DNA from 3 places in the Brevibacterium sp. HMSC22B09 genome. Region 1 is predicted to be linked to each of the others. Evidence: riboswitches for the same ligand, from Rfam matches in the RefSeq annotation. Region 1 holds a riboswitch; each other region holds the start of a gene.
What was found. A riboswitch is a leader RNA that binds a small molecule or an ion and turns the genes downstream of it on or off. The one in region 1 is predicted to bind thiamine pyrophosphate.

Region 1 (5,449 bases):
TATGTTGATCCGGTGCGGGAATCGTGGGTCGATGCCTTTGATTGGCGCACGTGTGACGGTCTTGACTGGGAAGCCGGTCTCTTCGAGCGTGTTTGTGGCTCCGCTTCCCCCAATCAGAACGACGTTCCATTTGGTTTCAGGGAGTTTTTCCTTTACCCACTGAATACCGCTGAGTCGGAGCTCATCGTTGAGAGCGTCTGTCTTAAACCTGCTGACAAAATCTGCAATGGGTGGAAAGTCAACATCTTTGAAGAACCGTCCTCGGTTGCTGCTCTCGGGAGCAGCGTGTGGACTGATCTCTTTAAGAAGCTGTTTCGTGAGATCCAGGTTCTGGTCAAGCACACTGGGGTCCTCGAGGTCGAAGAGAGTGGGCTGGATGCGGTATCCCTCGAAGTCGGTTTCGACCTTCTGTACTCCCTTCATCTTGTTCGGGTTCGTGATCTGCAGCCGACCGGGGGCTTGGCGAATGCGCACGGTGATGTCTTTCGGCTTGTCGCCGTTGGAGATCATGCGGCGGATCTCTTCGCGCATATCGAGCTCAACGAGGGCGAGGTGGCGATAGTCCTCATCTAGTCCTTCTGTGAGCCAGATCCGCTGGAGGTCTTCGTATCCGTGCCGATAGCCAAACCACCGCCCCATTTGGAGCAGTGTGTCGTACAGGTTTGATGACCGCGTGAAATAGGAGACAAACAGTCCTTCGAGGGTCAGGCCTCGTGACAGCGTTCCACCGCCGATGACAATGACCGTCTGCGGACCTTTCGTATAGTCCAAACGATCCTTCGGCAGGCTTTGGCTGTTGTCAACGACGGTCCGGAGCCTGCGGAGAACTGTGGGGATCTCTGCGGAAACGGCCCTCCACGTGGGTGCTGCCGCATCACCTTGGTACAGATCCTTGGCTTTGTTGACTTCTCGCGTAAAAACCTCATGGAAAGCTTCGACATCGTCATCGAGGGCGGAAATGCGGAGCGGTTCGAGGAAATCATCGATCAGCTTCTGGGTTAGGAAGTGCGGTTCAGTACGGTGAGTTGTGTGCACAAGCATCGATGAGTGCATGTTTTGCTGTCCGCGCGTGCGACGGATCGCCGAAGCGACTACAAACCATTTGATGGCGTCCTCGAGCGACTTCGCCATCTGCGGTGGAATTGCTTTTTGGTTTTTACCCGGGGGCAGCAGAAGATCTTTGTCCCCCTTAGGGATTTCGCGTACGACGTTAGGAGGATCGTCTTCCCAGCCGTCGGGGTCGTGCGGAGAGATTCCAAACAGACGCTCTGCTCCGAAGTATGCGTCCGGTGTTTTCATCACGTAGATGAAGTCATCGGGATACATATCGACACCGTGCCCATCGCCGAGTCGGTCATCTGAACTCATGAAGACGTTGGCGAAGGGGGTAGCGGTGTATCCGATGTACGTGCCGTTTTTGACCTCATCCCAAATTTGCCGAACGAGGGTGTTGATTGCGGTTGTTTCCTGCGCGCCTTCTTTGGATGAATCGGGCGTTGCTTGGTCGGATTCGTCGTCGATAATGAGAATCGGGAAACGAGATTCGCGGGTATCCAGGCTGATTTGGCGAAGAAAGTTGCGCAGGTTTCTCAAGCGCGATGAATTCTTTTTGACAACAGCTAAGACAGGCTGAGTGCCCTGTGTCATTGCCTCGGCGTTGCGCGCATCGCCTGGACCGAAGTCGCTGTCTGATGACGTAAGTCGATACCACGGGAGGGGGCCATCTTCCACGCCGAGGTCTCTGTCGAGCCGTCTTTGTGTCTGCCCGCGAAGGTTATTGTGAAGACCGGCAAGGACGATGATGAATCGGTAGCCGGCATCTACAGCTTTCGCAATGACCGATGCGTAATTCGCCGTCTTTCCGGATTGAACGTTGCCGATGACAAGGCCCTTGCGCCTGTCTTTCAACTGGTAGGGCTCTGCGGAGGCTGCAACTATGGCGTCACTTTCGTTGTCGATGTTGTTGACTGCTTCGCGGAGGCCGCTGTCAAGCATCTTGTCCTTGAGACTCCTCCAAAGATCACCGTCCGAGTCGGGGAAGTACCATCCTCGCTCCTTGATGTCCTGCCGGGCCGATATGTCATTGACGAAGAGAGTTGTGGATTTTTGGCGGAGTTGTTCTAGCTCGTTGAAGAATTCATCCAGCACAGCCTTGCCATAGGTGCTGAGCTGTCTGCGCGTCGCTGCTTCGGCCTCTTCCCGGTTCTGTGTCTTACGGTGGAAACCGTAGACCATCTCAATCGTGCGGCGCTCGTTCTCGTCCATCATTCTTCCTCGTCGTTGAGTGCGGCTAGTTAAAAAGCTGGGTGCGAATCTGACTCCATGACGGCAGGATGCCCTTCGACTCTCTGAGCACTTCTAGAAGGTTAGGCTCTGTTGTGTCGTAGGTGATGCCATTCAAGGTTTTGAAGAGTGCCTCGAAAATTGTTTTTGCGCCGAGTGGCGGCACAGCCATCCCGATCTGTTTTCGAACCGATGAGCGTGAGCCGCTGAAATTGAAATCGTCAGGAAATGTCTGCAGCCGGGCTCGCTCACGGTTAGTGAGTGCGCGGTTCTCTTCCCAGTGGTAGACGTGCGTGCCGCCCCCGCCTGAACCGGTGATGGTGTAGCTGGGCTCTTCTCTTCTCAGGCGCCTGTAGATATGGCTGAGTGTTGCTCCTTTGACGTTCAGCTTGAGGTTTTCTGGCATGGCAGCGCTAAAGGCGTTGCCACCTTCGGGTATGTATGTCAACCGTTGCCGTACGCGTTCAGTGTGAACAGGATCTTCCGTGTGTTTGACGTTCAATCCTGCTGGATATGTTGCGCTAAGCGCGGTTTCAGCTGAAACGTACCTGGGAAGGTTTAAAGCATTGTTTCTTGGTCCGTGACTAGGCGCCGGGACCTTGAATCTGACTTGTTCATCCTTGTGGATTCCAACAATGATGACTCGGTGCCGAGTCTGTGGGACACCGTACTCTTCGAATCGGTACAAATGGGGAACAATGTCGTAGCTTTTTCCCTTTGCCGCCTGCAGGTCAGCAAGTATTTGCTTAAATGCGTCACCTTGATTGGCGCTTCGAACTCCACCGACATTTTCGGCAACAAACCATTTAGGCTCTTTTTTATTCAATACTGCTACGCCGGCTTGGTATAGCCCACCGAAATCGCCCAACAGGCCTTTCTGTTTGCCCACAAGACTGAAGTCGTTGCACGGGAAACCAAACGCAAAACCATCGATGGGTTCAAAAGAATCTAAGTCCTTGATTGCCTCACGGGCGTCAATGTTTCGGACGGCTTGAGGCCGGTGGGCGAGGATGTTATTCCTGTAGGTTTCGCAGGAATCGCTGTCGATGTCGACAGCCCATTGGTGCTCAAGAACTATAGGGTCCGTGTTTGAGTTTGCTGGTACGACGTGCTCATTGAACGATTCAGCAGCCATTGATGCGCCGAGGGACAGCCCGCCGGGACCTGAAAAGAACTCCCCCATGGAGTAATGAGCAGCCACCAGCGCCTACCTCCCGGTCTGCAGATCCCGCAATAGTCGGTTTTTGTCTTTGCCCCGAGTTTGGCGATTCGTGGCTGACTTTGACTTCCTGATGCAGCATATCGCCAGGCACTGACATAAGCGAATAGAAACGCTGGCCTTGAGCCGATGGGCTGTAATTCCATGGGTACGCAGCGGCGCTCATTCGAGAATCCCACCACGAGTGGCCTCGGGTCTAAGGTGGCACCGTCTTCATGCGAACTGTGTCCTTCCACCCAATCCCGTGCGCCAGCGCACTGTCCTTGCTAAGGTATCGGCCGTACGACAGGGGAGCGCCTCGGATCAAACCTAGAGATCCGAACAAGGGCGCTGAGAGTGCGATGCCGCAGACCCTCGAACCTGCCCGGTTAGCACCGGCGAAGGAAGTCGAGCACACTCTTGACCCCTCCTTGCCTTGAGGAGGACTCATGACACAGGACAACCGTGTCCAGCCCGGACACCACACCAACCCAAGCAACCCGAACACCACCTCGTCAGCACAGACGAAAAACCCACGGCCACAGAGCACGCAGACAAAAACCAGCCTGCGCTGGCGGACCGTTGACATCATCGTCACCGTCGTCATCGCAGTAGCAGTCGGCGTCATCTTCTGGGGAGTCGCTGCCATTTGGGGCGTCTTCGAACTCTGGACCGTCGCATTCCCACCACTGGTCGGCCTGTTCGGCGGCATCTGGGTGCTTGCAGGGCCACTGGCCGGAATCATCGTCCGCAAACCCGGTGCGGCCATCATCGCCGAAACACTCGCCGCTGTCGTCGAAGCAGTGCTCGGCTCCCACTTCGGTGCAACCGCCATCATCTCCGGCCTCCTGCAGGGAGCCGGCGCCGAAATCGTGCTCCTCGCCTTCCTCTACCGCAAATGGAACCTGCCCGTCATGCTCCTGTCCGGCCTCGGCGCAGGTGTCGCCCTGGTGGTCGGCGAAATAGTCATGTACTACGCCAAATGGGCTATGACATTCAAGGTCGTCTACGCCGTGTGCGGAATCGCCTCCAGCATTATCATTTCCGGGTTGGGTGCATGGCTCCTGTGGAAGGCAATCGTGCCCACAGGCGCACTGTCAGCCTTCGCTTCCGGGCGGACGACAACCACACCCCGCCAGCACACAACCCCCAACCGCACATGAACTGAAAGACCCCGATGACCCACACCGCACACACCACGCCCACACGCAGCCTCACATGGCGCACCGTTGACATCATCGTCGCAGCAGTGCTCGCCGTCGCACTCGGTGCCGTGTACTTCGCGTGGACGTCCCTGCGGCCGATCATCGACGTCCCGTTCAACCTCGTGTTCCCACCAACCACGGGCCTAGTCGGCGGCCTCTACCTGCTGGCCGGGCCCGTGGGGGCACTCATCATCCGCAAACCCGGCGCCGCGATCGTGTGCGAACTCATCGCCGCAGCAACCGAAGCTCTCCTGGGTTCCGTCTTCGGCCCGGTCATCCTGTTCACCGGCCTGTGCCAGGGCATCATGACCGAACTCGTCTTCGCCCTGACCCGTTACCGCCGCTACACCCTCGGCATTTCCGTCTTCGCAGGCCTAGCACCCGCCATTTCGGTCTCCATCACCGACAACATCTTCTGGAACGCCGGCTGGGCCCTCGAATGGCAGCTGGTCTTCGCCGCCTGCGCCCTGGTCTCCGGACCCGTATTCGCCGGCCTGGGCGGCTGGTTCGTCTACCGCGCCATCCGCCGGACCGGAGTGCTGACCGGATTCGCATCCGGCACCGACCCGCGCCCGAGGCGCCGCCCACCTCACGCCGCCTCCTCACCCGAAGGTGCGGGTCACCGGGGGAGCCCCTCAGAAAGTGAAAGTCCCGCAGATTCGTGACCACCACCTCGTCATCCCGACCCGCGGCAGTGTCCGCCCGCGGGTTCACCTGGTACCACTCCGGCCGTTCAGAACCGGCCGTTTCCGACCTCGACCTT
Region 2 (5,449 bases), on a different contig from region 1:
CGCGCGGTGAAGGTTTTGAGGTCCGCCTGGATTCCCGCACCGCCGGAGGGGTCAGTGCCGGCGATCGTGACGGCGACGGGAGGACGAGGGCCGGTTGCGGTCATGAGTTTTCTCCTGTGTAAGCCGTAAGGATGCTGCGTGCGGCCGCCGCTGGGTCGGGTGCGGTCATGATGGCTGACACGACGCAGATTCCCGCAGCACCCGTGCCGCGCAGGGCTGCCGCGTTGTGGTCTTTGATGCCGCCGATGGCAAAAGCGGGCAGGCCCGCCATTTCGGCGCGTTTCCGGAAACCGTCAGGGCCGATGGCGCTGCGACCGGTTTCTTTGGTCTGGGTTGCGTACACCGGACCGATGCCCAGCAGATCGACTTCCTGACTGCGGGCGCGTTCAAAGTGTTCGGGCTCTTGGGCTGAAACTCCCAGCAGCGGTTCCGCACCGATGCGCTGGCGAACATCGTCTGCTGACATGTCGCCCTGACCCACGTGCACGTGGACTTTCCGGCCTTGCTCCAGCAGGCGGGCGGCGACATCAACGCGGTCATTGACGAAAACGGGGATCTCGGTGTCGATGCCCTGTTCCTCACGGGCCTGCTGAACAGCATCGAGCACGCTCACCGTGAGCTTTTCGAAGCCGGCGTCGTCAATGTGCTTATCGCGCACCTGCACAATGCCCACTCCCCCGGCAATTGCCTGGGCGACGGTGTCGGCGACTGTGCGGCCAACACTTTCGGCCATCGCCGTGTCGGTCACCAGGTAGAGGTCAGTGCTGTATTCGGACAGGCGGCCCAGTGGTGCGCTCATGCGATTCCTCCTGTTGTCCACGTGGTCTGGATCCGGGCTAGGTGTTCAGGTTGGGCAGCGTAGAGGCCGTCGAGGAAGTGCGCGGCAAATGTGCCGGGCCCGCTGGCTTTTTCGTGTGCCACCTGGGCGGCCGAGGTGAAGTGCAGGTGCGCTGTCGCTGCAGCCACGCCGGTGCTTACCTGCTGGCTGAGGTCCTGTGTTTGCGGAGTGTGGGCGGCCGCTGCCGCATAGGCGGCGGTGAGCGCTCCTAGCGAGCACCCCGTGCCGATGACGCTGGGCATATAGGGGCTGCCGCCGCTGATTGTCACGGTGTGCGTGCCGGAATCGTCGGCAAAGACAATGGCGTCGGACTCCCCGGAAACAGCGACGACGATGCCTGACTGGGCGAGGCTTGCGGCTGCCCCGAGGGCGTCGTCAACTGAGTGCGTTGAGTCGGTTCCTCGGGCGCTGCCGGACTGCTGTGCCAGGCCGATGATTTCGGAGGCGTTGCCGCGCACAACGGCCGGGCGGCTGTTCAGTGCGCGCACAATCCGGGAGGTGCGGTGCCCGGAAATCCCAAAGCCCACGGGGTCGAGAACCCACGGTTTACCGGCCTGGTTGAAGGTGTCGATGGCACCGTCGGCTGACAGGTACTGGTGCGATGTTGGGGTGCCGAAGTTGATGAGCAGACCATCTGCAATGCCGGCGAAATCAGCAGCATCAGCTTCGTGGTCGATCATGGCGGGACTGGCACCCGCTGCCAAAAGCACATTCGCGGCGAACTGCTGAACAACCGTGTTCACAATGCAGTGCACTAAAGGCGTGCGCTGACGCAGAGACTCAAGCAGCGTGCCCGCATAGTCTTTGAGTTCCATGACATCCCTTCGCTGGTCCTAACCACACAGGTTCAACGGGTTAATCTCAGCCGCTGTATAACGGCACCCCGTGTCACTTCGCTCACCCTAACACCCACCACTGACACAAGCGCATGACGCAGAGCCACGGCACAATCCCGCTCCGCCGCAGACCGGTCCGCAGAGCAGCCGAGCAGACCAGAAAAGGCGCGCTCCACCTCGTGAGAAAGGGTCTGTGAGAAAAACCCAGAAAAACAGCTGTGCGCCCGGCCAGAGGCTCGGGCGCACAGCAGATATTCACAGCAGCAGCCGGTCAGGCTGCGGCGGATCAGTGGTAGTTGGGGGCTTCCTGGGTGATCTGAATGTCGTGCGGGTGGCTTTCCTTCAGACCCGCGGTGGTCAGGCGCACAAACTGGCCCTTGTCCTTCAGTTCCGGAATCGAGCGGGCACCCACGTAGAACATGGTCTGGCGCAGGCCGCCGGTCAGCTGGTAGGCGACCTGGCGCAGCGGACCGCGGTAGGCCACGCGCCCCTCAATGCCTTCCGGCACGAGGTCGGTGTCAGTGGCGACATCAGCCTGGAAGTAGCGGTCCTTCGAGTATGACTTGCCCTTGCGCGGCGCCATTGCGCCCAGCGAACCCATACCGCGGTAGGCCTTGTACTGTTTGCCGTTGACCAGGATGAGTTCGCCGGGGCTTTCCTCACAGCCTGCCAGCAGCGAACCGAGCATGACCGAATCAGCGCCGGCAACAAGAGCCTTGCCGATGTCACCCGAGTACTGCAGACCACCATCGCCGATCACGGGCACTCCGGCTTCGCGGGCGGCCTGGTACGCCAGGTTGATGGCGGTGACCTGCGGAACGCCCACACCGGCGACAACGCGCGTGGTGCAGATGGAGCCTGGGCCCACACCCACCTTGATGGCGTCAGCGCCGGCGTCGATGAGTGCCTGAGCGCCCGCGCGGGTGGCCACGTTGCCGCCGATGACCTGCACGTTCTTGAACGCCGGGTCTTTCTTCAGCGACTTGATCATGTCCGTCACACCGCGGGCGTGGCCATTGGCGGTGTCGACCACAAGCACGTCCACACCGGCTTCGGCCAGCAGGCCCGCGCGCTCAAAGGCATCGCCGTAGAAGCCGACCGCAGCACCGACGAGCAGGCGGCCTTCGCCGTCCTTCGACGCGTCGGGGTATTCGTCGCGCTTGACGAAGTCCTTGACCGTGATGAGGCCCTGGATCTTGTTGTTTTCGTCGACCAGCGGGAGCTTTTCGATCTTGTGCTCTGCCAGAAGTTCGTAGGCCTTCTCAGCCGAAACGTCGTGCGGGGCGGTGATGAGCGGCATCTTGGTCATGATTTCGCCGACCGTGGTGGTGGCGAAGTCAGCGCGCGGCACAAAGCGGAGGTCGCGGTTGGTGATGATGCCGACCAGCGTGTCATCGTCATCAACCACCGGCAGGCCGGAAATGCGGTACTGGCCACACATGTAGTCGAGTTCTTCGAGCGACTTTTCGGCGGTGATCGTCACCGGGTCGGTGATCATGCCGGATTCGGAGCGCTTGACGTAGTCGACCTGGGCAGCCTGGTCTTCTTTCGACAGGTTGCGGTGAATGATGCCCAGACCGCCGAAGCGGGCCATGGCGATTGCCATGCGGGATTCCGTCACGGTGTCCATAGCGGCTGAGACCAGCGGAACCGCGATGTCGAGTTCGCGCGTCAGCCGGGTTTTCGTCGAAGCTTCCGACGGGATGACATCGGTGTCGCCCGGCAGCAGCAGGACGTCGTCATAGGTCAAGCCGGTAAGCGAAAACGGATCTTCTGCGTCTTTGAAATGCTGGTGAACCTCTGGCACGAGAACCCTTCCTCCGGTTGGACCGCTGCCGCCTGATGTGCGCGGGACATGTGCTTGACACGTGCCTGCCGTCCGCGGCTTTTTTCTGAACCTATCCTAAGGGGTTCGCGCACGCGTAAGCGGCGCGGGTTGGATGGTCATGTGGGCGGTGCGCTTGGTGCCGCTCACGCGCAGAATCATCCGAAAGTATGACCCCAAGTTCAGCTTTCTGCGCGATGTGCAGAAAGTAGGAACGCGCGAGGCTGAAGGCATGCTGATTCTTGCGATTGTCCTCATTTCACTGGCACTGGTTTTCTACACGATCGGCGTGTGGGCCGAGCGGCTGAAGAAGACCCTCACCTGGCCGCACGTGGCCCTGTTCGGACTGGGTCTGCTATTCGATGCTTCCGGCACCGAGGTCATGCGCCGCATTGCCGCCGCAGGCAATTCGACAATGTCGAACGCCCCCGATGGTTCTCTCGCCCAGATCCTGTCGATCACCATGGCGATCACCGGCCTGATTGCGCTGATCCTCATGGCGGTGCACTTCTTCTGGGCGCTCATTGTGATGATCAAGGGCACCGAACGCGCCAAGGCCATCTTCCACAAGTTCTCCGTGACTGTGTGGGCCATCTGGCTGGTGCCCTACCTGACCGGAATGGTCTCCTCAATGGTCGCGTGAGCGTGCGGCTGACGAGGTACCGGTCCGGCTGACGAGGTACCGGTCCGGCTTACGAGGCGCCGCTCACCACGCCGTTCTCACCGAGCCAGCCCCGTGGGCACGCTGAGTGGGAAGTTCGACTGGAACTCCCGCGCTTTCCCGCTGAGCGGATCAAGAAACCGAAGCCCGTCTGCCACCAGCTGCAGCGGATCGGAAAAGTCATACGGGTCCGGCGCCCAGTCGGCCGGGTAAACGGGATCACCCACCATCGGCACACCCAGTCCATTCAGATGGACGCGCAGCTGATGGGTTTTTCCGGTGACCGGTTCTAAGGCGAACTCGCCGATTGAGGTGAGCTCCGCCTCGTGATTTGGGAGTGAGGCTTCCGGCCCTACGACCGGTGCCGAATCCGGCGGGAGCCGGCGGGCAACTCGGCCGCGAACACCCTCGAACCGCAAACGGGTTTCGGTGTTGGGCGCACCGGAAATTTCGACCACTTGGCGGTCGCCTTTGGTTTTGTGCAGGCGGGTGCGGCGGACGGCCGGCAGCGCATCGGGGTCGAAATCGTCCGGCAGCCAGGCCAGCGCCCGGTAGGTTTTGTGCACGCGGCGGTTTTGGAAGAGGACCTGGTAGGCGCCTCGGGTTTCTGGCCGGCGGGAGAACAGCAGCAGCCCGGCGGTCACGCGGTCCAGCCGGTGGACGGCCACAAGGTCGGGTTCATTCAGTTCTATGCGCAGGCGGGTCACCGCGGATTGGCGGACAAAACGGCCGTTGGGGGTCGAAGCGAGGAAGTGCGGTTTGTCGACCACCACGATGTCGCGGTCTTCATAGAGCACGGTGAGGTCGAACGGGACGGGATCTTCGTGCGGGACCGGACGGTGGAAGAAGTAGAAGCCGCCGGGCATGACGGGGTCGTCCGGGCCTGCGGGGCGGCCGGTTTCGTCGGTCAGGCAGCCGCCGTTCGGGTGCTCGGTGAGCCAGGCGCGGTCCTGGGGCGAATGGTCGGGGAACTCCTGGGCCAGCCAGGCCTCGACCGTTTCTGGGACTGGAAGGTGGGCTTTTGCCGAGGTCTGCTTCCCACCGGGAGCGCGCAGGCGGGTTGCGCTGATCCCCTCACGAGGCGGAAGAGGACTTCGCATCGCAACCTCCTGGGGGCTCGGGGCGGGTTTGGCAGTGGGCACCTCCCCCATTCATACCCTTACCGGGCGGATATGAGAAAAGGGGGCGCGAAGTCGGCGTATTCACGATAAAGTCGACCGGGCCGGGATTTTATCGACAGGAGAAGCTGTGAAGCTCACCACCATGCTGCAGAACGTTGTTTCCGACCA
Region 3 (5,449 bases), on a different contig from region 1:
GCGCACACCGGCCTGACAGAACAGCACCGTCAGCGGCGCCTCGGACTCCGGCAGCTGTGCTCCCTCCAGCAGGGCGCTGAGCGGAACATTGTGCGCCCCGGCAATGGTTCCGGCGGCGTACTCGTCGGCTTCGCGCACGTCAACCAGCAGGGTCGACTGGCCCGCCTGTAGGCGGGCTTCGAGGGCCGCCGGTGTGATGACGGCCGCGGAGTCGAGGTGGTCGACCGGTGCGCGGTCGGGATCTGCGGCAACCGTGAGGCTCCGCATGGTGCTGGCCAGTCCGTCGTAGATGAGAACCGAGCCGAGAGCCGATTCACCCACGCCGGCGAGCAGCTTGATGGCCTCCATCGTCATAAGCGTGCCGATGATTCCCGGCAGCACGCCGATGACTCCGGCTTCCGCACATGTAGGTGTTGAGCCCGGGTCGGGGGCTTCCGGGTAGAGGTCGCGGTAGGTGCCGGTCTTTCCCGCCCAGAAGACGCCCACCTGACCGGAGAAGCGCAGGACCGAACCCTGGATGACGGGTTTGCGCAGCATTTCGCACGCATCGGAAATGAGGTAGCGGGAATCGAAACTGTCGGTGCCGTCGATGACGAGGTCCGCATCCCGCAGCACGTGCAGGGCATTATCGGCGGTCAGTCGGTCGGTGTGGAGGGTCAGTTCGATGCCGGGGAACAGACCGCGGCACACATCGGCGGCTGATTCTGCTTTCAGCCTGCCGATATCGGATTCGGAGTGAATGACCTGGCGGTGCAGATTGCTGCGTTCGACAACGTCGTCATCGATGATCTCGATGTGGCCGACACCGGCTGCCGCCAGGTACTGCAGGACGGGAGCTCCGAGCCCGCCTGCGCCGACAACTGCGACGCGCGACTTCAGAAGCCTGGCCTGGCCTTCTTCGCCGAAACCGGCCAGGCCCATCTGCCGGCGGAAGCGATCCGCGTCCTCCGGTGTCAGATCGAGGTGCGTCTGATCAGTCACTGTGTGACCCCCATTCCGCGGAATCCTTCGGCCGGGTCGTGGCCGGTGACAAGCCCATCAAAGCTGCTGGAAGCAACAGCACCGTGCCGGCGTGTGGGAATCCGGCCGGCGCGTGCGGCCCAGTAGCCGGATTCAACGGCCATGCGCATGGCGCGCGCCATGGCAACGGGGTCTTCGGCGCGCGTGACGGCACTGGCCAGAAGAACAGCGGAACATCCCAGCTCCATGGCGAGTGCCGCCTCGGAAGCGGTGCCGATCCCGGCATCCAGCACCACCGGAACAGAGGCGCGCGAGCAGATGAGCTCGATGTTGTGCGGGTTGAGGATGCCCAGGCCGGAGCCGATCGGCGCACCCAGCGGCATGACGGCCGCGGCACCAGCGGATTCCAGTCGCTTGGCCACGGCAGGGTCATCAGATGTGTAGACGTAGGGCACGAAGCCGCGCTCGGCGAGCATTTCCGTGGCTTCGAGCGTGGCGATGACATCCGGCAGGAGGGTCTTTTCGTCCGCAATGACTTCGACCTTCACCAGCGAGGTTTCGCACGCTTCGCGAGCCAGTTCAGCGGTGAGCACAGCGTCGGCTGCGGTGTAGCAGCCTGCGGTGTTCGGCAGCACCTTGATGTCCAGTTCGGACAGCATGGCGAACAGCGAACCGGCTTCTGTCGGGCTGTAGCGGCGCATGGCGACGGTTGTGAGTTCAGTGCCGGATTCCTGCAGGGCTGCCCGCAGGTTGGTGTGGTCTACTGCCCCGCCGGTTCCCATGATGAGCCGGGAGGTCAGGGTGGTCGGGCCGATTGTCAGCGGCTGCACATCAGCCTCCCTGCACAGCTGTGACGATGTCGATGACCGCCCCGTCTTCAACATCCGTCTGGGCCCACCGTGCCCTTGGGATGACAGCTCCGTTGAGTGCTGCTGCGATGCCGGGTCGGCTGCCGTCTGCGGGTGTTCCGTCCGGGTTGAACTCCTTGTCGGTCGTGCGCGCCACGACGTCAAGCACCGTGAGCTTGCCGTCGAGCTCCTGCTCGGTGCCGTTGACCTTGATGCTCATGGGATCCTTCCTTCCGGGTGGGTGTCGGCGGCTTGGGCCGCCAGGCGGGATACGTACGGGGTCAGGAGGATGCCGTGCCGGGACAGTCCTCCTGCAACAACAACTGCCGAGGTGCCGCTCACCTGAGTCCGTGTCACCACTGGCATGTCGTCTTCTGTTGTGGGGCGAGCGCGGGTGGTCACGTCGATGAGGTCGCAGTCGCGCAACCCGGGAACAACCGTGATGGCATCAGCCAGGAGGTCGGCAACGCTGCCGAGGTCTGTGTCGGGGCGGTCTTCGCGGACGGATGCGCCGATGACGATTTCGCCGCTTGCCCGCGGCACGACGTACACGCTGCGGCCGGTGACGACGGCGCGGACAGTGCGGGATAGCAGCGGGCCGAAGCGCAGACGGTTTTCGGGTACTCGCACGCGGATGACATCGCCGTAGACCGGCCGTAGGCTCAGTGCCGCGTCTTCAGGCAGCCCCGCGATGTCGGCGATGCCCATGCCGGCGGCCACGACTGTCGTGTCGAAGCTGTGAAGAACGCCGTCAGCGGTTTCGACGGCCGCACCCTCTAGGCGGGTGACGCGCTGCCGGACAAGTGCCTCCGGTCCCAGTGCTTCCAGCATGGCGTTCGTGAAACGGCGTGGGTCGATGCGCAGGTCACCGGGGATTTCAGCCCCGGCTGACAGGCCCGGAGCCAGGGCGGGTTCGAGACGCGCGAGCCTGCTGCCGGGCAGGTGGTTGAACGCCAGTCCGCGTTCGCCGTAGGCCCTCTCCATTCGTTCGAGGTGTTCGCGGTCGCCGGGGTCCGCTGCCACCAGGAGGGTTCCGGCGGTTTCGTAGCCGACCGCGTCATGTGGCATCCCGAGCAGTTCCAGGAACTCCGGGTATTCGTCGAGGGCTTTCTGCATGATGGGCAGCAGACTGTCTTGGCCGAACTGGACTTCAGCAACGGGGGCGAGCATGCCGGCGGCCGCGTAGGAGGCTCCGCTGACCGGCGCGGGATCGAAAACGGTGACATCGTGGCCTGCGCGCTGCAGCCGCAGGGCTGTGGCGAGTCCGAGGATTCCCGCCCCGATGACCGCTGTCTTCACCATTCTCCTCACGTCGGCATGATCCGCTTCGAGTGCTGATGGTCGGCCGCTTCGCCCTCTCAGCCGGGCGTGTCCCGGCTCCCATGAACCGCCCTCAGAGTAAGCCTCCGACGGTGCTGGAGCAAATAGCCTGCGCTCTTGGAACAAGCGGGCGGTGTCAGTACCGCCTCTGGGGTTTCTGGCAGGTGGGGCACCAGTGGGATGTGCGTCCGGCAATCGTGCTGCTGCGCACGGTTTCACCGCACCGGGTACACGGACTGCCGGCTTTGCCGTAGACGCCGAGGCTGCGGTCGAAGTATCCGGATTCGCCGTTGACGTTGACGTACAGTTCGTCAAAGCTCGTTCCGCCGGCCTCAATGGCACGGGCCATGACGTCCCGGGCGGCGTGCAGGGTGTTTTCAATCCGGCTGATGCGCAGGCGGTCGGTCCGGGCGGCAGGGTGGACTCCCGCGGCGAAAAGCGCCTCGTCAGCGTAGATATTGCCGATTCCGGACACCACGCCCTGATCCAGCAGAGCGGCCTTGATTGCTGTGCGGCGGCCCTTGAGAGTCCGCGCTAAGCCTTCCGCATCGAATCCGTCCTCGAAGGGGTCCGGTGCAATCCGGGCGGCCGAAGCCGCAACCAGACGCGGCGAGCCAAGCCCCGTCACGAGAGGCTCCAGGCCGATGTGGCCGAAGATCCGCTGATCGACAAACCGCATCTGCCACGGGGTCCCGTCGGCTGAGCACATGTCGAACACGGCCCTGGTGTGCCGATGCACGGCATCGGCGGCGGTGTGGATCCTCACCTGCCCTGACATGCCGAGGTGGAGGGCCACTGCCCAGCCGGCCGGCACCTCGGAAGCGGAGTCGGGAAAGACGGAGCCTGTGGCCAGGGGCAGCCACATGAACTTGCCGCGGCGGCACGCCCCTTCGACACGACCGCCGGGAACAGAGGCGGTCAGACGGTCAACAGCGGTCGCATCGACCGTGCGCTTAGAGGTGGTGCCCAGAATGCGCGGGTCGAGCACCCGCAGGGATTCGATTCGCGAGCCGACCGCCCACGGTTCAAGCCCGCGGCGAACGTGCTCAACTTCCGGCAGTTCCGGCATCAGGCGCGGGACCAGTCGGGGTGTTTCTCCCGGATGGCCTTGACGGCTGCTTCGGCGGCGACGAGTTCGGCGTTCTTCTTCGACGTTCCCTCACCGCTGCCCCACGTGGTGTCGCCCAGCTGTGCTTGCGCCGTGAAGACGCGCGCGTGGTCGGGTCCTTCCGAGGTGATGTCGTAAGTCACGACTCCCAGGCCGAGGTCCGCGGCGGCTTCCTGCAGGGTGGTTTTGTAGTCCATGCCGGCACCGAGGTTGACGGCGTCATCGAGCATGGGGTCAACGAACCTGTGCACGAGGTCTTCCGCTACCTGCCGGCCCTGGCTGATGTAGCAGGCGCCGATGATCGCTTCGACTGTGTCGGCCAGGATCGAGTCTTTGTTGCGCCCGCCGGTGAGCTCTTCGCCCTTGCCCAGCAGAAGGTAGTCGCCGATGCCGTACTGGCGGGCAACAGCGGCCAGAGCACGGGTGTTGACGACGGCGGAGCGCATTTTCGCCAAACGCCCTTCGGCCATTGCCGGGTTGTTGTGGAACAGCCATTCGGTGGCAACCAGCTGCAGCACGGAGTCGCCTAAGAACTCCAGGCGCTCATTGGTGGGGATGCCGCCGTTTTCAAAGGCGTAGGAACGGTGTGTGAGTGAAAGACGAAGCGTCTCGGGATCAATGTCGATCCCGAGACGCTCGTTGAGTTCACGCAGATTCTGCGCTTCAGTCATAGTGTCAGGCGTCAGCGACCTTACGTCCCTTGTATTCAAGGAACAGGGGGTTGCCGTTGGAGTCTTCCACCAGCTTTGCGTGGTGGGGGCGCGAGTACACAACGCGACCGTTCTCCACAGTCTTGACCAGGCCGGGGACCTGAGCCTTCCACTGCGAACGACGGTGGCGGGTGTTGCTGCGCGACATCTTACGCTTCGGAACAGCCACGTCTAGCTCTCTTTCTTCTCTAACTGATGTTTCAGTGCCGCGAGGCGATCGTTGATCGATCCCGCTTCTTCGTCTTCGGGGAATTCGCCGACGGTGTACGAAAATTCGCCATCGTCGTCCGATTCCACCGGGTTGAGCGGAAGCGCCATCACGACTGCATCGCGGATGAGCGGTTCGAGGTTGATCTTATCGCGTTCAACGGCATAGGAGTCTTCGTCTTCTCCGCGTTCGTAGACGAAGAGCTCCTGGACTTCGACTGACAGGGGCAGTTCGAGGTCCTCGAGCGTCCGCGCATCCTGACCTTTGGCCAGGGCTTCGAAGGTTCCCGAGGCGT

Region 2: another riboswitch for thiamine pyrophosphate. It lies ahead of thiM (hydroxyethylthiazole kinase); the one in region 1 lies ahead of HMPREF3087_RS08140 (ECF transporter S component).
Region 3: another riboswitch for thiamine pyrophosphate. It lies ahead of thiO (glycine oxidase ThiO); the one in region 1 lies ahead of HMPREF3087_RS08140 (ECF transporter S component).

The regions. Positions count from the first base shown of each region.
Region 1 covers NZ_KV786025.1:52,603-58,051, forward strand. Annotated here, with positions in the region: gene HMPREF3087_RS08130 (Z1 domain-containing protein) at 1-2,268, opposite strand, end outside; gene HMPREF3087_RS08135 (DNA cytosine methyltransferase) at 2,291-3,484, opposite strand; TPP riboswitch at 3,780-3,905, shown strand; gene HMPREF3087_RS08140 (ECF transporter S component) at 3,931-4,644, shown strand; gene HMPREF3087_RS08145 (ECF transporter S component) at 4,659-5,351, shown strand; gene HMPREF3087_RS08150 (ABC transporter ATP-binding protein) at 5,348-5,449, shown strand, end outside.
Region 2 covers NZ_KV786006.1:6,410-11,858, forward strand. Annotated here, with positions in the region: gene thiD (bifunctional hydroxymethylpyrimidine kinase/phosphomethylpyrimidine kinase) at 1-104, opposite strand, end outside; gene thiE (thiamine phosphate synthase) at 101-799, opposite strand; gene thiM (hydroxyethylthiazole kinase) at 796-1,653, opposite strand; TPP riboswitch at 1,641-1,734, opposite strand; gene guaB (IMP dehydrogenase) at 1,961-3,481, opposite strand; gene HMPREF3087_RS03425 (HsmA family protein) at 3,732-4,142, shown strand; gene HMPREF3087_RS03430 (pseudouridine synthase) at 4,220-5,260, opposite strand; gene HMPREF3087_RS03435 (AMP-binding protein) at 5,409-5,449, shown strand, end outside.
Region 3 covers NZ_KV785998.1:41,658-47,106, reverse strand. Annotated here, with positions in the region: gene HMPREF3087_RS01265 (ThiF family adenylyltransferase) at 1-981, opposite strand, end outside; gene HMPREF3087_RS01260 (thiazole synthase) at 978-1,844, opposite strand; gene thiS (sulfur carrier protein ThiS) at 1,792-2,028, opposite strand; gene thiO (glycine oxidase ThiO) at 2,025-3,110, opposite strand; TPP riboswitch at 3,096-3,202, opposite strand; gene mutM (bifunctional DNA-formamidopyrimidine glycosylase/DNA-(apurinic or apyrimidinic site) lyase) at 3,265-4,197, opposite strand; gene rnc (ribonuclease III) at 4,197-4,907, opposite strand; gene rpmF (50S ribosomal protein L32) at 4,912-5,115, opposite strand; gene HMPREF3087_RS01230 (YceD family protein) at 5,118-5,449, opposite strand, start outside.